DNA from 4 places in the Sporosarcina sp. FSL W7-1283 genome. Region 4 is predicted to be linked to each of the others. Evidence: riboswitches for the same ligand, from Rfam matches in the RefSeq annotation. Region 4 holds a riboswitch; each other region holds the start of a gene.
What was found. A riboswitch is a leader RNA that binds a small molecule or an ion and turns the genes downstream of it on or off. The one in region 4 is predicted to bind cobalamin.

Region 1: linked by a shared signal. The riboswitch ahead of MKY93_RS19640 (hypothetical protein) and the one ahead of MKY93_RS02220 (ribonucleoside-diphosphate reductase subunit alpha) in region 4 are both predicted to bind cobalamin.
Region 2: linked by a shared signal. The riboswitch ahead of cobJ (precorrin-3B C(17)-methyltransferase) and the one ahead of MKY93_RS02220 (ribonucleoside-diphosphate reductase subunit alpha) in region 4 are both predicted to bind cobalamin.
Region 3: linked by a shared signal. The riboswitch ahead of MKY93_RS02795 (ABC transporter substrate-binding protein) and the one ahead of MKY93_RS02220 (ribonucleoside-diphosphate reductase subunit alpha) in region 4 are both predicted to bind cobalamin.

What each region holds. Positions count from the first base shown of each region.
Region 1 is NZ_JBBOOL010000001.1:3,759,066-3,764,004, reverse strand. It holds gene MKY93_RS19655 (hypothetical protein) at 1-117, shown strand, start outside; gene MKY93_RS19650 (IclR family transcriptional regulator) at 465-1,211, shown strand; gene MKY93_RS19645 (DedA family protein) at 1,899-2,549, opposite strand; cobalamin riboswitch at 2,762-2,937, shown strand; gene MKY93_RS19640 (hypothetical protein) at 3,111-4,526, shown strand; gene MKY93_RS19635 (CdaR family transcriptional regulator) at 4,604-4,939, shown strand, end outside.
Region 2 is NZ_JBBOOL010000001.1:3,589,993-3,594,931, reverse strand. It holds gene rplM (50S ribosomal protein L13) at 18-455, shown strand; gene rpsI (30S ribosomal protein S9) at 475-867, shown strand; gene MKY93_RS18805 (DoxX family protein) at 944-1,489, opposite strand; cobalamin riboswitch at 1,791-1,966, shown strand; gene cobJ (precorrin-3B C(17)-methyltransferase) at 2,100-3,782, shown strand; gene cobK (precorrin-6A reductase) at 3,792-4,574, shown strand; gene MKY93_RS18790 (precorrin-8X methylmutase) at 4,564-4,939, shown strand, end outside.
Region 3 is NZ_JBBOOL010000001.1:580,767-585,705, forward strand. It holds gene argS (arginine--tRNA ligase) at 1-1,552, shown strand, start outside; cobalamin riboswitch at 2,283-2,413, shown strand; gene MKY93_RS02795 (ABC transporter substrate-binding protein) at 2,558-3,544, shown strand; gene MKY93_RS02800 (FecCD family ABC transporter permease) at 3,537-4,529, shown strand; gene MKY93_RS02805 (adenosylcobinamide amidohydrolase) at 4,531-4,939, shown strand, end outside.
Region 4 is NZ_JBBOOL010000001.1:463,945-468,883, reverse strand. It holds gene MKY93_RS02220 (ribonucleoside-diphosphate reductase subunit alpha) at 1-1,737, opposite strand, end outside; cobalamin riboswitch at 1,882-2,060, opposite strand; gene MKY93_RS02215 (alanine/glycine:cation symporter family protein) at 2,179-3,606, opposite strand; gene MKY93_RS02210 (glycerate kinase) at 3,710-4,852, opposite strand.

The DNA of each region.
Region 1 (4,939 bases), 3.3 Mb from region 4:
TTCTATTTAATCACAGGCTATTCGGAAGGTGGCTTCATCCATGGCATTACATGGGAAGAAGCTTACATTGAAGGACTAGCGGAGTGTGGCTATTTATGCGATCAGCAGATGATGTAAGTGGCAGTATAGAAAGCTCCATACAGGGTGCCTAGCAAGAAACAAAGGTGTTTGTCCAAACATTCACGTTTGTTTTGCACATAGGCATCCTTTTTATTGTCTCTTCATATACCAAGTCTCCTCATTCCTCAGTTTTCAACTCCCTTTTTCACTACTCCAAATCCTTAAAATGCCCCGTGGAACAGGCAACCTAAATTTCCTGACATCACCGAAAATCCTTCTGTTCTCAAGTAGTAAAAAAATTATAGTCTCTTTACTATAATGTGAATTTTCACACTATGAAAAACTTTAAATTTGCTATACAATGAATAATAAAATTCCGACATAGTTGATGAGGAGGAATATAGATGATTGCATCCATAAGAAAAGCTTGCCAAGTAATTAGCTGTTTTTCAAATGACGATCCAGCTCTTGGCGTTGGAGAAATTGCTGAGCTACTAGATATGCCTGTCAGTACAACGCATCATATTGTCAGTACTCTGTGCAAAGAAAATGTTTTAATGAAAGACCATCAGAAAAAGTATCGATTGGGCTGGAGGTTGCTTGAATGGAATAATCATGTAATGTTCCAGCAAGACGTTTACGACAAGGCAATGCCTTTTGTGAAAGACCTCATATCCCAGTATAAAGGTACTGCCCATATTGCGATGTTTGATAAAGGGACAGTTGTATTTGTGTTGCGTGTGTCCTCCCATGACGCTTCCTCTATCCAAACGTATTTAGGATCAAGAAAACCATCTTATGCAACGAGTTCGGGGAAAGTACTCTTGGCAAATAACCCCGCTTATTTAAAAGAAACAGTGGCTCAGGGCTTGGCACATGATGGCCCAAATACAATTACAGATATAAGCAATTTAAAGAAAGAGCTAGCAGATATTCGCACAAAAGGATATTCAATTAGTGACAGTGAAAACTCTGATGGCATGTACGGCATTGCTGCGCCTATTTTTTCTTACTCTGGCGGAGTAATAGCAGCCGTGAATTTAGTAGGGTTATCCTCTTATATGCAAGGAACTCAGCGCACACAGATGATCCAAAGCGTTATGAACACAGCGCAATTGATTTCAAAGGAATTAGGATATATTGAAATTTGATAATTCTATTGCTAAGTCTATTGTAAAAGTTATTTGTATTTCCAAATGGAGAGAATACAGTAATGTCATGCGCTCTTAAAAGACATTAAATATTCTGTCTATTCTACATTGTGAAAAAACATTAGGTAAACCACTCCGGTATTCTGTTAAATTTAATTTATAAATTTAGGATAAGGAGTGAGGAAAGTGGAAAGTACGAAACAAGCAGAGCAGGTAATGAGGGTAAGAGATACTAAAATAGTAAATTCTGAGAAGCAAGTAGAAGGAAAAAGCAAATGTGGAAATGAATGTGAAAGTTGTAAAATTTGCTTCTACCAAAGAGAGGGGAAGAACGAAGTATAGATATAATAATTGTTGATATGTAATAGAAATTTAAAAGTTCTTGCTGCATCATTGTTCGGTATAATAAAATATGTTAATACGTTAGAGTTATTCAGCGAAAAAATAACTCGGTATTTAAGGTAACTATTTCGCACCGTAGGTAACCAAAAGACGATTGGAAAAAATAGACTCCAACAACCACCCTTCTTAAGGCAGCGGTTGTTAAGAGTCGTATAGATGGTTATAAAGAAGTAGAGAAATTCACGATTATCAGTAACGACCATTTTCTATTAGAACCAATCTGTACTGCTCCATCGTTCAATTTTTGGTGTGCACTATTTACACAGAACTTGCTTCAACGATTGCTCAATTCTTTTGTATTTGGAAACGACTCTTTGCAAAAGAATAGAAGACTGGCAGAACGGAGAGAAAAATTACTGACAGAATAATGGTTGAGAAATTATTTTTAACAAACGGGATATTTCCAAACAGGTAACCAACTGTTGTAAATAGTCCCACCCATAGTACAGCACCAATTACATTGTAAGCGAAGAAATATCGATAGTTCATTCGACTTGAGCCTGCAATAAACGGTATAAACGTACGGACAAATGGCATGAAACGAGCAATGACGATCGTTTTACCACCATGCTTATTAAAGAAATCCTCAGCTTTTCTCATCTTTTTCTGGTCAATAAATTTACCCATCCGTCTATTTTGAGTGATTGCTGTTCCTACTGCTTTACCGATATGATAATTTATTGTATCCCCTAATACTGCGGCTACAAAGAATACTAAGATTAATAGGACAATATTAAATGCATCCATCGCAGCGAGAGCACCAGCTGCAAACAAAAGTGAATCACCCGGCAAAAAAGGAAAAATAACAATACCTGTTTCAACAAACACAATTAAAAATAGAATAACATAGGACCAATTTCCAAAGTTTTGAATAATTTCAATCAAGTGTTCATCAATGTGTAAGATAAAGCTTATTATGTTTTGGATGAATGTCATTCCTATTCTCACTTTCGAGTAGATTATTTTTTTCTCTTAAACATACGAGTCAACCATAGATATTATACTTCTTTTTCGCATGCTTGTCATGAATAACTCAATTGTGATGCAGCCTCCAAATGATCACACTCCTTAAACGAAAGGTAAGGCAACAACTATTTCTACCACCTCTCCGACTATTCATGGTAAACTAGAATAAATAAAATACTAAATGAGTTTGCACGATGCGTTGGTACCTATCAAGGTGTAAAAGGGAATCCGAAAATCGGAGCTGTCCCCGCAACTGTACACACGGACGACCGCTGAGAAAAGCCACTATGGAGACATGGGAAGGCTTGGCGGAAGGATGAAGTGAAGCCAGGAGACCTGCCAGACATCGTCAAAGCAACACTTTCTTCGGGGGTTGAGAGGTGGGGGCAAAAGGGTCTCTGCGGTTCATGCGATTTGCATGAAGTTCTTTAGAGCTGCCTATTTTTGTTTCCTCAATCACAACTATTACAATCATCCTGCCGAAGAGCCAGGATGATTGTTTTTTTGTTGTATAGGAAAGGAGACGGCGAAATGAGAGTTCTCGAACAATCAGACGAACGTACACATGAACGTGCGTTGCTCGAAGTTTTGTATAGACAAGCGGAACAATTGCACAAAAAGCCAGCATACCAAGGATTTCATCAAGTAGTGCGGAAGCTGGTGAGTGACGGTTTATATGGAAGCTGGATCAATCACTATTCATCCAATGAAATCAAATGGCTAGGATTGCAAATTATGCCGGAGCGAGATCAATTGCTATCCGCTAAACAGCTTCTTCAGTATATGAAAGAATTTGTCACTTGCAATCATTATGATCGAAGACTGGGACTGCCGCAAGAACGGCTGATGCTTATTGCGATGGCAGCCATGCGGGATGAAACTGTGCAACGGTTGCAAAAAGTACGAGAAGCCTATTGGGTCTTGAGTATGGGGTATGTGACGTTACCGGATGATATCATGGCGTTTTTCGGCAAGACATTCTATCCAGGGCAACCTGTACGTCGTCTTCATTCAATGAACCTCTTGGATTCACGGATTCCATCATTTTTGGCCAGTCAAGTGAAGGAAAAGCACATCCGTATACCTACTATATTTATGGAACAGGTGAAGGCATGTGGATCTTGGCTCGTATTTGATATGGAGGAAGTACGTCGCGTGATGAATGGTTCTCTGCAGGACGTCGGCAGTGAGTCGTTCCGTCGGGCCGTTGCGAACCCATCCATCACGCACAAAAGGCTTTCCGCTATCGGACTGATGAAGCAACTGTTAGCTAGTGACGGCATCGTTTTCCATTTTGACGATGACTTTCAGCGTGGAACAAAAGGATTGCATTCGCATATCCAGCTGTCGAAAGTGCTACGGAGAAACGTCTTGGCTCGTGTTTGTGGAATTCATGTCCGTTTGCTTAATGGCATTTTGGATGTATGGGAACGAGAAGACAATAGACGAGATCTGCAAATTGAAGCAGCCGGATGGGAAGAAGCGCTTGCAGATCAACGAATTAGCTTACATTCGGAACAGGCAGTGTCATTCATTGAAGAACTATCTGAAGAAATTAATCTACATGTGATAAAAACTTCATTGCAACTGGCGAAGGAAAAAGGTCCGTATCTTCAATTTGAAGGCTCAGATTGGCAGAGTGGAAGCTACTTTGAACAGCGTAGTTATACAACAGAAGAGTGGCAAAAAATAAGGAATGAAATTGCAGGGAACGGAATCCGGAACGGCTGCTTACGGAAGGCGTCAGATACTGAAAATTTGTCTGGATATTCCTTAACAAAGCACCAACAATTGTCGATGATTAACCGGCTTGCGGTGCAACAGAACCACACGGATGTCGGCGGCTCAATCACATTGGAGAAGTCTGCTTTCATAGAAACGGCAGAACTTTTGCAGTTGCTCATGAAAGCGTGGAACTGCGGAATCAAAGAAGTTCATATAAAGTAATGGTCCCGCCTATTGAGATGAAGACTGAACTGGCGTAAAGTTAAGATAACTAGCAGTTTTCATCCGAGGTGAGGTAGATGTTCCAGTTTGATACACTAGGGCAGGAAATGGTGAAGGAATTTTCGAATTTAATACAGCAAGAAGTGATTTTAACGGATCGGAGAGGCTTCATTCAGGCCAGCACGGACGTTACACGGCTCAATCAGTTCCATGAAGGCGCATTACTATGCATTCGCCAAAAGGAAATGCTCTATATGGCAGATGAGGAAGTAGAACGGTTGCGTGGTGTACGTAAAGGTATTGTGCTGCCAATCCTCATTGAAGGTGAGCCGATTGCCGCGCTTGGTATCACAGGCGAACCTAAGATGATCCGTCCGCAAGCACAGTTGATCTTACGGGTGGCAGAACTATTT
Region 2 (4,939 bases), 3.1 Mb from region 4:
TTTAGGAGGATTACACTATGCGTACAACATTCATGGCTAAAGGTCACGAAGTAGAACGTAAATGGCTTGTTGTCGACGCTGAAGGACAAACGCTTGGACGTCTTGCTTCAGAAGTTGCATCACTTTTACGTGGTAAACATAAACCAACGTTCACACCACATGTTGATACAGGTGACCATGTCATCATCATCAATGCAGAGAAAATCGAATTAACAGGTAACAAATTGAAAGATAAAATTTACTACCGTCACTCAGGATATACAGGCAGCATCAAGCAGCGTACAGCTCTTGAAATGCGTACAAACTATCCTGTTAAAATGCTTGAACTTGCGATCAAAGGAATGCTTCCAAAAGGTCCTCTAGGTCGTCAAACAATCAAGAAACTACACGTATACGCTGGAGCAGAACATCAGCATGCAGCACAAAAACCAGAAGCATATGAGCTTCGCGGATAATTAAGAGGAGGAAACACACTTGGCACAAGTACAATATATCGGCACTGGCCGTCGTAAAAGTTCAGTAGCTCGTGTACGTCTAGTTCCCGGCGAAGGCAAAATCGTCGTTAACAATCGTGACGTAGAAGACTACGTACCATTCGAAACACTTCGTGAAATCATCAAACAACCATTAAATGTAACTGAAACACTTGGAAGCTACGATATCCATGTGAACGTTCACGGTGGTGGCTACACAGGTCAAGCAGGCGCAATCCGTCACGGCGTTGCACGTGCATTGCTTACTGTAGACCCTGATTTCCGTCCAGCACTTAAATCTGCAGGACTTCTAACGCGTGACCCACGTATGAAAGAACGTAAAAAATACGGTCTTCGTGGCGCTCGTCGTGCACCTCAGTTCTCAAAACGTTAATATTGGGTTCACTTCAATTTTTACGATCTCTTCCCGAGTTTTCAGGAAGAGATTTTTTCATTTTCGACGTCTACCTTCATAAATTGTCATTCTTCACCCAAGGCGTACCAAGCATCGGCAATGCCCAGCGGTCGAGTCCATACCAGCCGGCTACTTTCCATGCGAGTACGAGCCAAGTTGCGAGAATGAACAATAGGGGGTTCGTGCTAAGAGTACCTGCAAACAGAAAACTGACATTCATGAACGCACCGAAGAAAGCAGCAATTCCTGTCAACAATCCGAAGATCAAACCGAGACCAACAAGCATCTCCCCATAGGCAACTATGAAACCGAATACCTTGGCGTTCGGCAAGACGACATTTTCCAGAAATGATGCATACCAGTTGGTCACATCTCCGCCTTCAGTCGATTTTTTAAGAGCGCCGCTTACAAATCCATGGATGGCGACACCTGCATTTTCACCGGTCCATGCATCGCTCATTGCTTTTCCCCAGCCGGCCTTCAACCAAGCAAATCCGACATAAACCCGAATGACTAACCAAATAAGTCCGGAGCGAGAATCGTTGAATAAAAACTGTGAAATGGGGTTCTCTGGTATTAGGATTGCTTTATTTTCCTTCATAATAACCACCTCCAATGAACAGTTTACACTACAACTTAATGCCTATCCAAAAAGTTCACAACCTTGTAATTAAAGAGTGTGAATAGTTTACGAAATGTATAAATATGCTTGACTTTGATGGGATGATTCTAAAATATAACAAAGTTATCCTGTACGTATCCACCTTGCTCATGATAAGTTTTGTATAGGAATAGAAATTACAATTATCCAAAGCGTTTCCAGAATCTAGTTTATGGATTCATAAATAAATCTAAAGGAAGTTTGTAGATTTAGAGATTGTATGTTATATTTATGAAAATTAAATAAACTAATTTAAATAAGTGCTCACATAGTGAGGTAAAAGGGAAACTAGTGAAAGTCTAGTACAGCCCCCGCTACTGTAAAGCTGATGAAATTACAATACCACTGAGAAATCGGGAAGGTGTAAGAGTAAAATGAAGCTTGAGTCAGGAAACCTGCTTATTTAAACGACACATACTTTTCGGAGGGAGAAGTATAGGCGGGACAATAAAATTAATTGTTTTATGTTTCAGTATGATTTCTATTATACTTTCACATGCCTACATTCCTTTGAAAAGGAGTGTAGGCATTTTTTATTTGGAGGGAAACCATGAAAAAGGGAAAAATTTTCGTCGTTGGATTCGGTCCCGGAGCTACTGAACATATAACAGGACGAGCATTAGAGGCGCTGCAAGAAAGTAATTATATTATTGGTTATAAAACGTACGTAGAGTTGATTAAGCATTTAGTAACAGCGAAGTCCATTGTTAGTACAGGCATGACTGAAGAAGTGTCACGTGCACAAGATGCTGTTAAGAAAGCGGAGGCTGGCGGTATTGTTTCAGTGATCTCGAGCGGTGATTCAGGTGCATACGGTATGGCTGGATTAGTTTATGAAGTGCTGATTGAAAAAGGTTGGACTGAAGCAGAAGGAATTGAAGTGGAAATTGTGCCAGGTATTTCGGCGATCAATTCATGTGCGAGCTTACTGGGCGCACCTGTCATGCATGATGCTTGTACGATCAGTTTAAGTGACCATTTAACACCTTGGACTGTTATCGAAAAACGTATTGAAGCAGCGGGGATGGCGGATTTTGTAGTAGCTTTATACAATCCGAAAAGTGGACGTCGGACGCGTCAAATTGTAGAGGCACAAAGGATTTTACTGAAATATCGTTCCCCTGATACACCTGTAGGGCTAGTGAAAAGTGCTTATCGTGAAAATCAACATATTGTCCTGACAACATTAGCGGAAATGCTAGAGCATGATATCGGGATGTTGACTACTGTTATTATCGGTAACTCTTCGACTTTCTTTTATGATAATAAAATTATTACTCCGAGAGGATATCAACGTAAGTATACATTAGGGGAAGGTAAACAAAGTTTAAAACCGCACCAGCGTTTGAAAAAGGAGGCGGAACCATGGGCGCTTGATCAAGAAACTGGGGAGGCGCAGTCCGGTCATGAAGAAATTATAAGTAAGAAACCAGAGCACACACCAATGCCAAAACAGGCAGAAGTGGAACGGTCAGAACCAGCACCGGAACAAAAGGTTCAGTCATTGGATATGGCTTTAAAAGCACTATCTATGGTGACGAAAGAGGAAGTGGAAAACCCTTTTTTGGTGAGACAGCCGATTGAAGATATCTTTGAGTTTTCCGTTTCACCAGGCGTTGCCAACAAACTGATTACAGCAGAACAAATGCGTGTATTGGCTGAAGTCGTTGGTGAGAAAGGTACCTTGGAATATACTCCAAACCATCATTTTGTAGTAAAGGTTACGACAGATGACCCTGAAGCGATTGTTGAAAAGCTAGAACACATTAACTTGACTGTTATGCCGGCAGGGGAAGTCTTAAAAGTCAAAGCTTGTGATTTTTGCTATGGGGAAAAGGCGGATTCTATCCCATACGCGGAAGAAATCGCAGCGAAGTTTGAAGGGATGAAGCTTCCGAAGCAGTTGCATGTCGGATTCAATGGATGCGGGATGGCGTGTTATCGCCCGGTGTTCGATGATATCGGCATCGTTTATCGGAAGAAAAAATTCGATTTATTTATTGGAGCGAAGCCGGTTGGTCGTACTGCTCATGCGGCTCAGCCGGTTGCAGAGGGAATTGAACCGGAAGATTTAATTCCGCTAGTAACAAAAATTATAGAAGAATACGAACAAAATGCGCATCCTAACGAACGTTTCTTCAAGTATTTCAAACGTGTTAAAAAAGTTTTGAATTATAACTATTACGATATGAGCTGCAAGATTGAAGTAGAGCCAGCACCTTGCGGGGACTAGGAGGAAACTATGATTTTATTTTTAGCAGGCACTAGCGATGCTAGAGCTCTAGCCATTCATTTACAGGGTCTTGGCTATCCTTTAATCACCACGGTCGTTACCGAATCTGCAGCTGAAAGTTTAAAAGCAAATGATCTTTCCTATCTGGTAGGAAGACTAACAGTGGAGGACATGATCGCGCTAATCCAGAAGCATGAGATGACTTGTGTCGTCGATGCCAGCCATCCTTACGCAGAAGAAGCATCGAAAACCGCAATGGAGGCAGCAAGAGTATGCGGGATTCCATATATTCGCTATGAGCGGCCAAAAGAGGAGTTTGTTTCTCCTCTGATTACCGAGGTTGAGAGTTATGAAGACGCTGCTAAACTTGCTCAAACGCATAAAGGGACAGTTATGTTAACGACAGGCAGTAAGACATTGGAAGTATTTGCGAAGTATTTATTGCGTGACGAAATTCGGATGCTTTGCAGAATGCTGCCGAATGTAGGGAATATGGAGAAATGCGATAAGTTAGGAATTAAACAAAAAGATATCATCGCGATTCAAGGACCTTTTTCCGAATCACTCAATAAGGCTTTATGCGAGCAGTATGACGTGACGTTAATGATCACAAAAGAAAGCGGTAAAGTAGGTTCTGTCGATGAAAAAATAACGGCGGCTCTGGACTTGGAGATCCCTGTCATTCTGATTAAACGACCAAAGGTTCAATATGAAAATTTCTGTACGTCTTTCGAAAAAGTTACTCAACTATTAGGAGGTTTTATTGATGAAAAATCCAAACATGAACTTTAATACAAAATTCACGCCACTGACTGTAGATCCAGATAAAATTTACGACCATAGTTTCGCGATTATCAAAGAAGAAATGGGAGATCACCCGTTTACAGATGAACAATGGATGGTTGTTCGCCGAGTAATCCACGCTTCAGCAGATTTTGAATTAGGACGCAGCATGATTTTTACACCGGATGCTCTTGAAGCAGGTATTGAATCAATTTTAGCAGGCCGTCATGTAGTGGTGGACGTGCAGATGATTGAGAGTGGTTCAGGTCGCAAACGTTTCCAGAAACATAACAGTGACTTGCATTGTTATATTGCGGACGAGGATGTCGCGAAGGAAGCGAAAGCCGAAGGAACAACACGCGCGATCATTTCAA
Region 3 (4,939 bases), 120 kb from region 4:
AAATAAGGAGAACGGGGATTACGCAGCGAATATCGCGATGCAGCTTACGAAACTTGCAAAAAAACCGCCGCGCGCAATTGCAGAGGCGATTTTAGAGCAATTGGACACGTCTAACACGGCAATCCAAACGATCGAAATTGCAGGTCCTGGTTTCCTCAATATCCGTCTAAAAGCTGACAGTCTCGCAGATGTTGTCAAATCGGTGCTTGATCAAGGTGAAGCATATGGTCATTCCGAAAGCGGTAAGCAGCAGAAAGTCCAAGTGGAATTCGTCTCTGCGAACCCGACAGGTGATTTGCACCTTGGACATGCACGTGGAGCTTCATTAGGCGATTCACTTTGTAATATTCTTGACGCAGCGGGTTATGATGTTTCGCGTGAATATTATATTAATGATGCAGGAAATCAAATCAATAACCTGGCATTGTCCATTGATGTCCGTTACTTCGAAGCGCTCGGTTTGGATAAAGAGATGCCAGAAGATGGCTACCGCGGACCTGATATCATTGAGATTGCAAAGGGGTTGGCGGAGGAACACGGCGACCGTTATGTACAAATGCCGGAAGAAGAACGCCTGGCATTTTTCCGTGAGCACGGTCTTCAAATTGAATTGGATAAATTGAAGAAGGACTTGGCTGATTTCCGAGTTCATTTCGACAACTGGTTCTCTGAAACATCGTTATATAACAACGGTAAAATTGAAGTAGCGCTGAATAAGCTGCGTGAAAATGGCCATGTCTATGAAGAAGAGGGAGCAACTTGGTTCCGTTCCACGACATTTGGTGATGACAAAGACCGCGTGCTGATAAAACAGGACGGTTCATTCACATATTTGACGCCGGACATCGCGTACCACGAAGATAAACTGCGTCGCGGATTCGATAAGCTCATCAATATTTGGGGAGCGGACCACCACGGCTATATCCCGCGTATGAAAGCAGCAATCCAAGCACTGGGTTACGATCGCGACACGCTAGAAGTGGAAGTAGCGCAAATGGTTCAGCTATACAAAGACGGTGAAAAGTTCAAGATGAGCAAGCGGACAGGGAAAGCCGTCACGCTGCGTGAACTAGTCGAAGAAGTAGGACTTGATGCCGTACGTTATTTCTTCGCTATGCGTTCAGGCGATGCCCAAATGGACTTCGACCTTGACCTGGCAGTTTCCAAATCCAATGAAAACCCGGTTTACTATGCACAATACGCGCATGCCCGGATCTGTTCGATTTTGCGTCAAGCAAAAGAGCAAAACTTACAAGCTTCAACAGACAACGTCACTCAATTGCAAGACGAAAAAGAACTAGAACTGTTGAAAAAAATCGGCGACTTCCCGAAACTCGTCAGCGACGCCGCACGCCTGCGCGCACCGCACCGAATAACGACGTATATCCAAGAACTCGCTGCTGCATTCCATAGCTTCTACAACGCCAATAAAGTGCTTGACCCTGAAAACAAAGAACTATCCGAAGCGCGACTCGCCTTGGTGACTGCAACAAGCATTACGATTGCCAATGCATTGAAACTAGTCGGCGTAGAAGCACCTGAACGGATGTAATTCCGGATTCAAATTAAACAAGCCAAGCAAGAGTTATCGACAACTCTTGCTTGTTTTTTATTTCCGCTCTGATGCTGATTCGTTTTCTAGGAACTCTCTTTCATTCAATGAAAGTACCGAGGAAGTCCGTTTTACTTTTTAGACATTTGTCGTAGTGTAGGAAATGTCCGGTTTGCACCATGTTTGGCACGGTTAATGTGAGGGGTGGCTCGGTTCGCATACACTTTGGTTCGGTCCTCTGTCTTTCTAGTTTGTTTATGAGGTAAAGAGGTTAATGAAAGTGGCTTAGAATTGATACCTTCTAGAGGTGAATGTATAGCGTTAGGAATTCTTTTTTATAAGTTAGTTCAATGGGCGATACTTATTTACTCGTTACATACAATGGTTTCACTTTATATCACCTCTATTTATTTAGGGATTGGAGCGTAAGACGGTCGACTCCGGGAGGATCAGCGTGCGCCTTGAGACCCCGCAGGTAGCGCAGCGGACGAGGAGGCTCAAGCCACGCCCTCCGGAAAGCGTACCGTCTGGAGCGTAGATCCCGGTGTACGTACTGTGGGTTATTTTAAGTCCCATTCGGATAGTGATTCCTACTTTTTCAGTATTTATTTTAATAAAACGCTTGATTGGAGGTAAGAAAGCGTCCCGCCTGAAGCTCGAATCCCCGGACACAAACACGCACTCCGGCTGTACAACAGTCCGTTTTATAGTATAATAGAGCACGATTACAAATTACATAATTCCAAAAGGTTCTCTAAGTCAAATAGAGATGAAAAGGGAAATCGGTAAAAGCCGATGCGGTCCCGCCACTGTACGTGCTCCATGCACAAGCCAGGTACCTGCCTTTTAGGAAATGAAGTTCCGCAGCAGCCTACGAGGATAGGCACAGTGGTGGTAATCTGACATAGATTTCATCCTGTCCAATCCTTCGAAATGACCGAAGGATTTTTTTTATGTCTGCGGCAGACTACGTAATAAGTAATGAACGCAAAGGGAGGAAATCACATGAAGAAGTTTTGGCAGCTGTTGCTGACAGCGATGCTGGCAGTCCTTGTGCTTGCAGCATGCGGTAACGACAGCAAGAAAGAAGAAACACCAGTCGATTCTGATCAACCAGCAGAAACGGAACAGGAAGAACAAGCAGGAGGAAATTCTTCCAGCTATCCATATACAATCAATGATGCAGTCGGAGAAGATATCACATTTGAAAAAGCTCCGGAAACTGTCATCTCGTTAATTCCAAGCAATACAGAAATTTTATTTGGCATCGATGCAGGTGATAAAGTGATCGCTGTCACGGAAAACGATGATTTTCCAGAAGAAGTGAAAGATCTCGATAAAGTCGGAGATTATAACGTCAACGTGGAAAAAGTTATTTCATTGAAACCAGATGTCGTTTTCGCGCATGATATGATGTTAGGCTCTGGTGAAGAAGGCTTGAACCAAATTCGCGACGCGGGCATCCAGGTAGTCGTTATACCGACTGCAGAAACATTCGAAGAAACATATGAAACGATTAAAATCTTCGGCGAAATCATGGATAAAAATGAGGAAGCTAATAAGATCGTAGAAGATATGAAAGCAAAGGTTGAAGATATCAAAGCGAAAGCAGCGGATATCACAGACAAGAAAACGGTGTTAGTGGAAAACTCAGATGCACCAGAAATTTATGCGCCTGGTAAAAACACATTCCCGCAGCAGTTCTTGGACATAATCAATGCAGAAAACATCATCACAGAAGAAGGATGGGTGATGATCAGTCCTGAAACGATCGTCGATGAAAGTCCGGACGTCATTCTTGTGTCCTACAGCTATGTGCCGGATGTTGTTGAAAACATTAAGAAGCGTGACGGTTTCGATACGGTCACTGCAGTGAAAGAAGATCAAGTCATTCAAGTGGATGAAAATATCACAAGCCGGACAGGTCCGCGTTTAGCGGACGGATTGGAAGCTTATGCAAAAGCGATCTATCCAGAGGTGTTTGGTGAGTAAAACGGCTATCGCCTATACTGTGTCAATTGCCACGCTACTTGTGGCAATTTGGCTCGGTGTATCGATCGGCACAGTGAAGATACCGATTGAGACGCTATGGAACGATGCAGATGCAACTGCGAGCAATATTCTTTGGAAAATCCGCATGCCGCGTGTGCTGCTGGCTGGAATTGTCGGCGCATCTCTTGCAATTTCAGGCGCTGCTTTCCAAGGATTGTTGAAAAATCCATTAGCAGATCCATACACCCTCGGAGTGTCATCCGGTGCCTCTGTAGGCGCTGTGATTACACTCTTTTTTGGTATCTCCCTGCCGTTCTTAGGCGCCTTTACCTTACCCGTCTTCAGTATGGTCGGGGCAGCTGCGACGATGTTCTTGGTCATCGGCTTTGCCCGTCTGGTCGATCGGTCAATGAAAATGGAAACGATCATTTTAACAGGTATTATTTTTGGTTCGTTTTTAGGTTCTGTTTTATCCTTGATGATTGCGTTAACACAAGAAGAGCTGCGCCAAATCATTGGCTGGCTGCTCGGTAGTGTCTCCATGCGCGGTTGGAAATATATCACGATGGTGTTACCGTTTTTCATCATTGGTTCATTCATTCTTTGGCTTAATCGCAGGGAACTGAACGCCATGCTATTTGGTGAAGAGCGTGCACATCATTTAGGAGTCAATGTGAAACGCCGTAAAATGATGATTTTGATCGGCGGCTCTGTACTGACAGGCTCTGCGGTTGCAGTTTCCGGGACCATCGGCTTTGTCGGCTTGGTTGTTCCGCATATGACGCGCTTGATGTGGGGGTCGGATCATCGGCATGTCTTGCCGTTGTCCTTATTTAACGGAGCTTCCTTATTGATTATTTGTGATTTAGTGGCGCGGACGATTATTTCGCCGGCTGAACTGCCTGTTGGTGTCATTACGGCATTTATCGGGGCTCCAGTCTTTGCCTACATCTTTTACAAGCAACGCAGAAAAGGAGCGATGTGACATGCTGCAGGTAGATGAAGTGTCAGGAGGATACGGTAAGGAACCGGTTGTACGGGGGGTGTCATTCCACGTAGAAAAAGGAGAGGTCCTTGGAATTTTAGGACCGAATGGCAGTGGGAAATCCACGCTGTTGAAAATTATTTCAGGCATTTTACCGAAGCAAGGCGGAAAGGTCACGATTGATGGAAAATCCGCTTCCGCTTATACACAGAAACAATTTGCACGAAAAGTGGCAGTGTTGCCGCAGCTTCATGCCCATGCATTTTCCCATACGGTGAAGGATACCGTCGGGCTCGGGAGATATCCACATCAGACCGGGCTGTTCTCCAGTTGGTCCGATCAGGACGAACGTGCAGTACAGGAAGCGATGAACTATACAGGTATCACGCGCTATGAAGATACGCCGATTG
Region 4 (4,939 bases):
GGAGCCTTCAAACAATGGATATGCGCCTTTTTCCTTCGACAGTTCCATCGACGCTTTGATCGTCAGATATGCAATTTTTTCGTAAAGTTCATCTGCATACTCCACAGCCTCGTCGGATTCCCACTGCATATTTTTCAATGCCAATAAATGATGCCAGCCAAATGTACCAAGTCCGATACCACGGTAACGCGCATTCGTACGTTGTGCCTGTACCACCGGAATTTTATTTTGATCGATGACATTATCGAGCATTCGCACTTGGATCGTAATCAGGCGATCGAGCACGTCCGCCATCACCGCTTTTCCTAAGTTAATGGAAGATAGATTACAAACAACGAAATCGCCCGGCTTTTTGCGTGTAACGACCATATCGTCTTCCAATGAAACCGATTCGAATGTGGTAGCCGACATATTTTGCAAAATTTCTGTACACAAATTACTAGAATAAATAATTCCCTCATGTTTATTCGGGTTCATCCGGTTCACTTCATCGCGGTAAAACATGAATGGTGTGCCTGTTTCCAGTTGGCTGCGCAATACACGTTTCATGATTTCAATCGCAGATACCGTTTCGCGTGATAACTCCGGATTATTGACACATTCCTCATACTTCTCACGGAACGAGCCGGCTCCTTTTGTCTCATCATAAAAGTCTTCCAATGAATAGCCCATCTTCGTCCGTACTTCATGCGGGTCGAATAAATGCCAGTTTTCGCGCGATTCCACTTTCTCCATGAACAGATCCGGCAAGCAAACGCCTGTGAAAATATCATGTGCACGCAAACGATCGTCACCGTTATTCAGCTTCAAATCGAGGAATGTAAAGATATCTTTATGCCACACATCCAAGTACACCGCTACCGCACCCTGTCTTTGACCGAGCTGATCGACGCTGACTGCCGTGTTATTCAACTGCTTGATCCATGGCAGCACACCGCTTGAAGCACCTTCAAATCCTCGGATAGATGCACCGCGTGAACGGACTTTCCCCATATAGACGCCAATCCCGCCGCCGAATTTCGATAAGTTCGCAATATCCGTATTGCTGTTGTAAATGCCCTGCAAGGAGTCATCCACTGTGTCGATGAAACAGCTCGATAACTGACCGTGCATCTTCCCTGCATTCGACAGAGTCGGAGTTGCAACCGTCATGTAAAGATTGCTCATCGCCCAGTATGCTTCCCCAATTTTATGGATGCGCTCTTCCGTTTCATCCTGCATCAATGTCATCGCGATGACGAGCCAGCGTTCTTGCGGCAGCTCTACCGTTTGCTTGGAGAAGTTCACTGTGACATAGCGATCCACCAATGTTTTTAATCCGATATAAGTAAATAAAAGGTCGCGGGTCGGCTCCAGTAAACGGCCGATTTCGTCGAGTTCTTCACGGCTGTACTTCTCCGTCAACATCGGCGTATAGAGTCCTTGCTCCACCAAGCGTTCTACATTTTTCGCAAAGTCGGTATAAACATCTGCGCCACGCAGCGCTTTTTGCTTGGCATACACATCATATAGATAAATCCGCGCGGCTACGAACGTCCAGTAGGTATTCGCTTCATCGATTCTGCTCAGTGATTCCAAGACCATCGCATTCGTCCAATCCGTTGCTGAACTTTCCGGATGCAGCTCTTGATAACGCCGGCTCGCTTCGACTAATGGCTCAACTTCCTGTTCCCCGAACTCTTCCTGTAGATTTTCCATCAATAAATCAAGACCGATTGTTTCATGAATAATAGCCATAATATCCGCTCCCTCAAAAATAATAAAAAACAAAAAAAGACTCCCGATCAATCGGGAGTCATCATGTGACGGATGGTAGTAAGCGGAAAACGACAGGCAAACAAGAACCTCTGCGTTTCGCTTCCACTCTCCAACCCCGAAGAATGTATCGCATGATGAATGGCAGGTCTCCTGGCTGGCATGTCTCTCTTCTGTCCATCCTTCCCGCCTAAGGCAGTGGATAATTACGGACAGTCGTCAATACCATCAGTTGCGGGGGCAGCTCCGTTTTTAGCGGATTCCCTTTTAAACCGTTATAGGTACCGATTCATCAAAATACTATATATAGTGTCTTATGTACAAGTTATACCCTAACATGTTGTGTGTAAACTGTAAAGAACTAAAAAAGTTCGCAGTTCAGAATTGGACTTCTGAACTACGACTTTATTGTTTCAGCGGAACTCACCCACGCAATCGATCTTCTGGATCCGTAGGGGTTTCCTCCCAACATTCCGCGCCTTTTAGGCCAGGAATGCTTTCGGCTTTGAATACTGGATTTTTCCCTTGGCGTCTTTGAGCAGTGAAGTCGTCGAGGACTTGAAAAGCCACTTTTCCGAGAAGTAGGATGACGATCAGATTCAGAATTGCCATTACACCCATGAAGAGATCGGCCATATCCCATACGATTTGTACTTTTGCTACCGCGCCGAAGAATACCATAACGAGAACTAAGATCTGATATAGTAATTTCCATCCTTTATTTGCATTAATGAACTCGATATTCGTCTCACCGTAATAATAATTACCGATGACAGAACTGAATGCGAAGAACATGATCGCGACCGCAATGAAATACGGAGCCCATGCCCCGACATGCACTGCCATCGATGCCTGCGTCAGCAAAATTCCATCCGTTTCACCAGACTGATATAGTCCGCCAAGCAAGATGATGAATGCCGTAGCCGAACAAATTATAATCGTATCGAAAAATACACCAAGACTCTGTACGAGCCCTTGTTTTGCCGGGTGCGAAACATTGGCTGTCGCAGCAGCATTCGGCACACTACCCATACCGGCTTCATTGGAGAATAGTCCTCGGCGAACCCCTTGCATGATCGCCATCCCAATTCCACCGCCCGCAATTTCCTTGATGCCAAATGCATGTTCAACAATCAACATGAACATGGCAGGAACCTGCGTAATATTCATGACAACGATAAACAACGCAACCAGAATGTAGAATACTGCCATCACGGGAACAATCGTCTGCGTCACTTTGACAATGCGCTGGACACCGCCGAAGATGATGATGGCTGTAAGTACTACCAATCCGAGACCGACACCCCAATCTGGAATACCGAAAACATTCATGAAGGATTGGCTGATCGTATTGGATTGTACTGCGTTGAAAATGAAACCGAAACATAGTGTCAACAAAATAGCAAAAGCGATTCCTAGATTCCGCTTTCCGAGCGCTTTCTGCATATAATACGCTGGTCCACCGCGGAACGTCTCACCATCTTTTACTTTATACACTTGCGCGAGCGTACTCTCGATGAATGCGGTCGCCATTCCAATGATCGCAATAATCCACATCCAAAACACCGCGCCGGGTCCACCAATTCCAATTGCAAGGGCGACCCCTGCCACGTTACCAGTCCCGACACGCGAAGCCGCACTGATGGTGAACGCCTGGAAAGGTGAAACTCCGTCATTCCCTTCCTTCTTTTCCACGATCAAACGAAACATTTCACGGAACAAACGCACTTGTACAAATTTCGTGCGAATCGTAAAATATACCCCAGCTGCGAGTAAAAGTCCTATTAAGATATACGTCCAAATAAAGTTATTCGCCGGTCCTACCAGCCAGTCCAAAGCATTTTGAAACATCTGACCACCTCCTTGTTTATCTATACCCTGCTAACTATCCGAATACGCATCGCAAAGCAAATAATCTCGCACTGACGAAACCGGATTTTATCAGTATACTATATCACAAGAATAAATCGCTGTTTTTTATTTCTGACATCAAATGGGCAGTCTCCCTGCAGAGCAGCCCGGATGCATTCGCCATCAACTCAACCAGCGTCTTGCTGCCGTCGTCTAAAGCACGCAGTTCAGAGAACCACTCACTCAATTCCCCGCACGTACCTTTTTCAATCGCCCCTGAAATGACGAAGACAGGAACTCCGCAAACTTTCGCTGACTTCGCAACTCCCAGCAATGCCTTGCCATCCAGCGTCTGGCGATCCGTCTTGCCCTCGCCCGTCAAAATGAAATCAGCAGATTGTATATGCTTTGCGAATTCAATGGCCTCCAACACTACTTCAATCCCGCTTTCCAATCGCGCCCCGCAATAAGCCAGCAAAGCGCCTGCACTACCTCCCGCAGCTCCTGCACCCTTCAGTTTATGGAGACGCATACCAGTAAGTTTGGCTGTTTTATTCGCAAAATGAAGCAATCCTTCATCCAGCAACTTCACCGCTTTTGTATCTGCTCCTTTTTGCGGTCCAAAAATGTACGAAGCACCATTTTCACCGACGAAAGGGTTTTCCACATCCGATGCAATCCGAATATCCGTCGTTACCAAACGCTTATCCATCTGCGACGCATCTACTTTATCGATGAGGGAAAGCGAAGAGCCGTTCATCTGCAGCAACTTCCCCTGCGCATCAAAAAACCTGACACCTAGCGCTTCCAACAAACCGGTTCCTCCATCATTCGTCGCACTTCCTCCTAAACCGATGATCAACTTGCGATGCCCTTCATCAAGCGCATGGCGAATCAATTCTCCCGTGCCAAATGTCGAAGCCTCCATCGGATTCAATTCACCAGGCCCAAGTAACATCAGCCCAGAAGCTTGCGCAAGTTCCACCACTGCCGTCTCCCCATCACCGAGTACTCCAAGTTGCGCTTCTACTAAATGCCCGAGGGGGTTGCGTACAGTAAATGTTTTATACACGCCTCCCGTTGCAGATATAAGAGCCGACAATGTGCCTTCCCCGCCATCTGCGACAGGCAAACACACTGTCTCCGCTTGTGGAAATACCTTTTTGACACCTGTCTGCATCGCTTCTGCAGCTTCCTCGGCTGTCAAACTTCCTTTGAATGCATCAGGCGCAATGATTACTTTCATCGTCTCACCCCCTTTTATTGGTAGTGTAGCAGATTTACAAAGAACAGACATTTCGAAACTGATATTTTCAATTTTTCTGAGAGTACG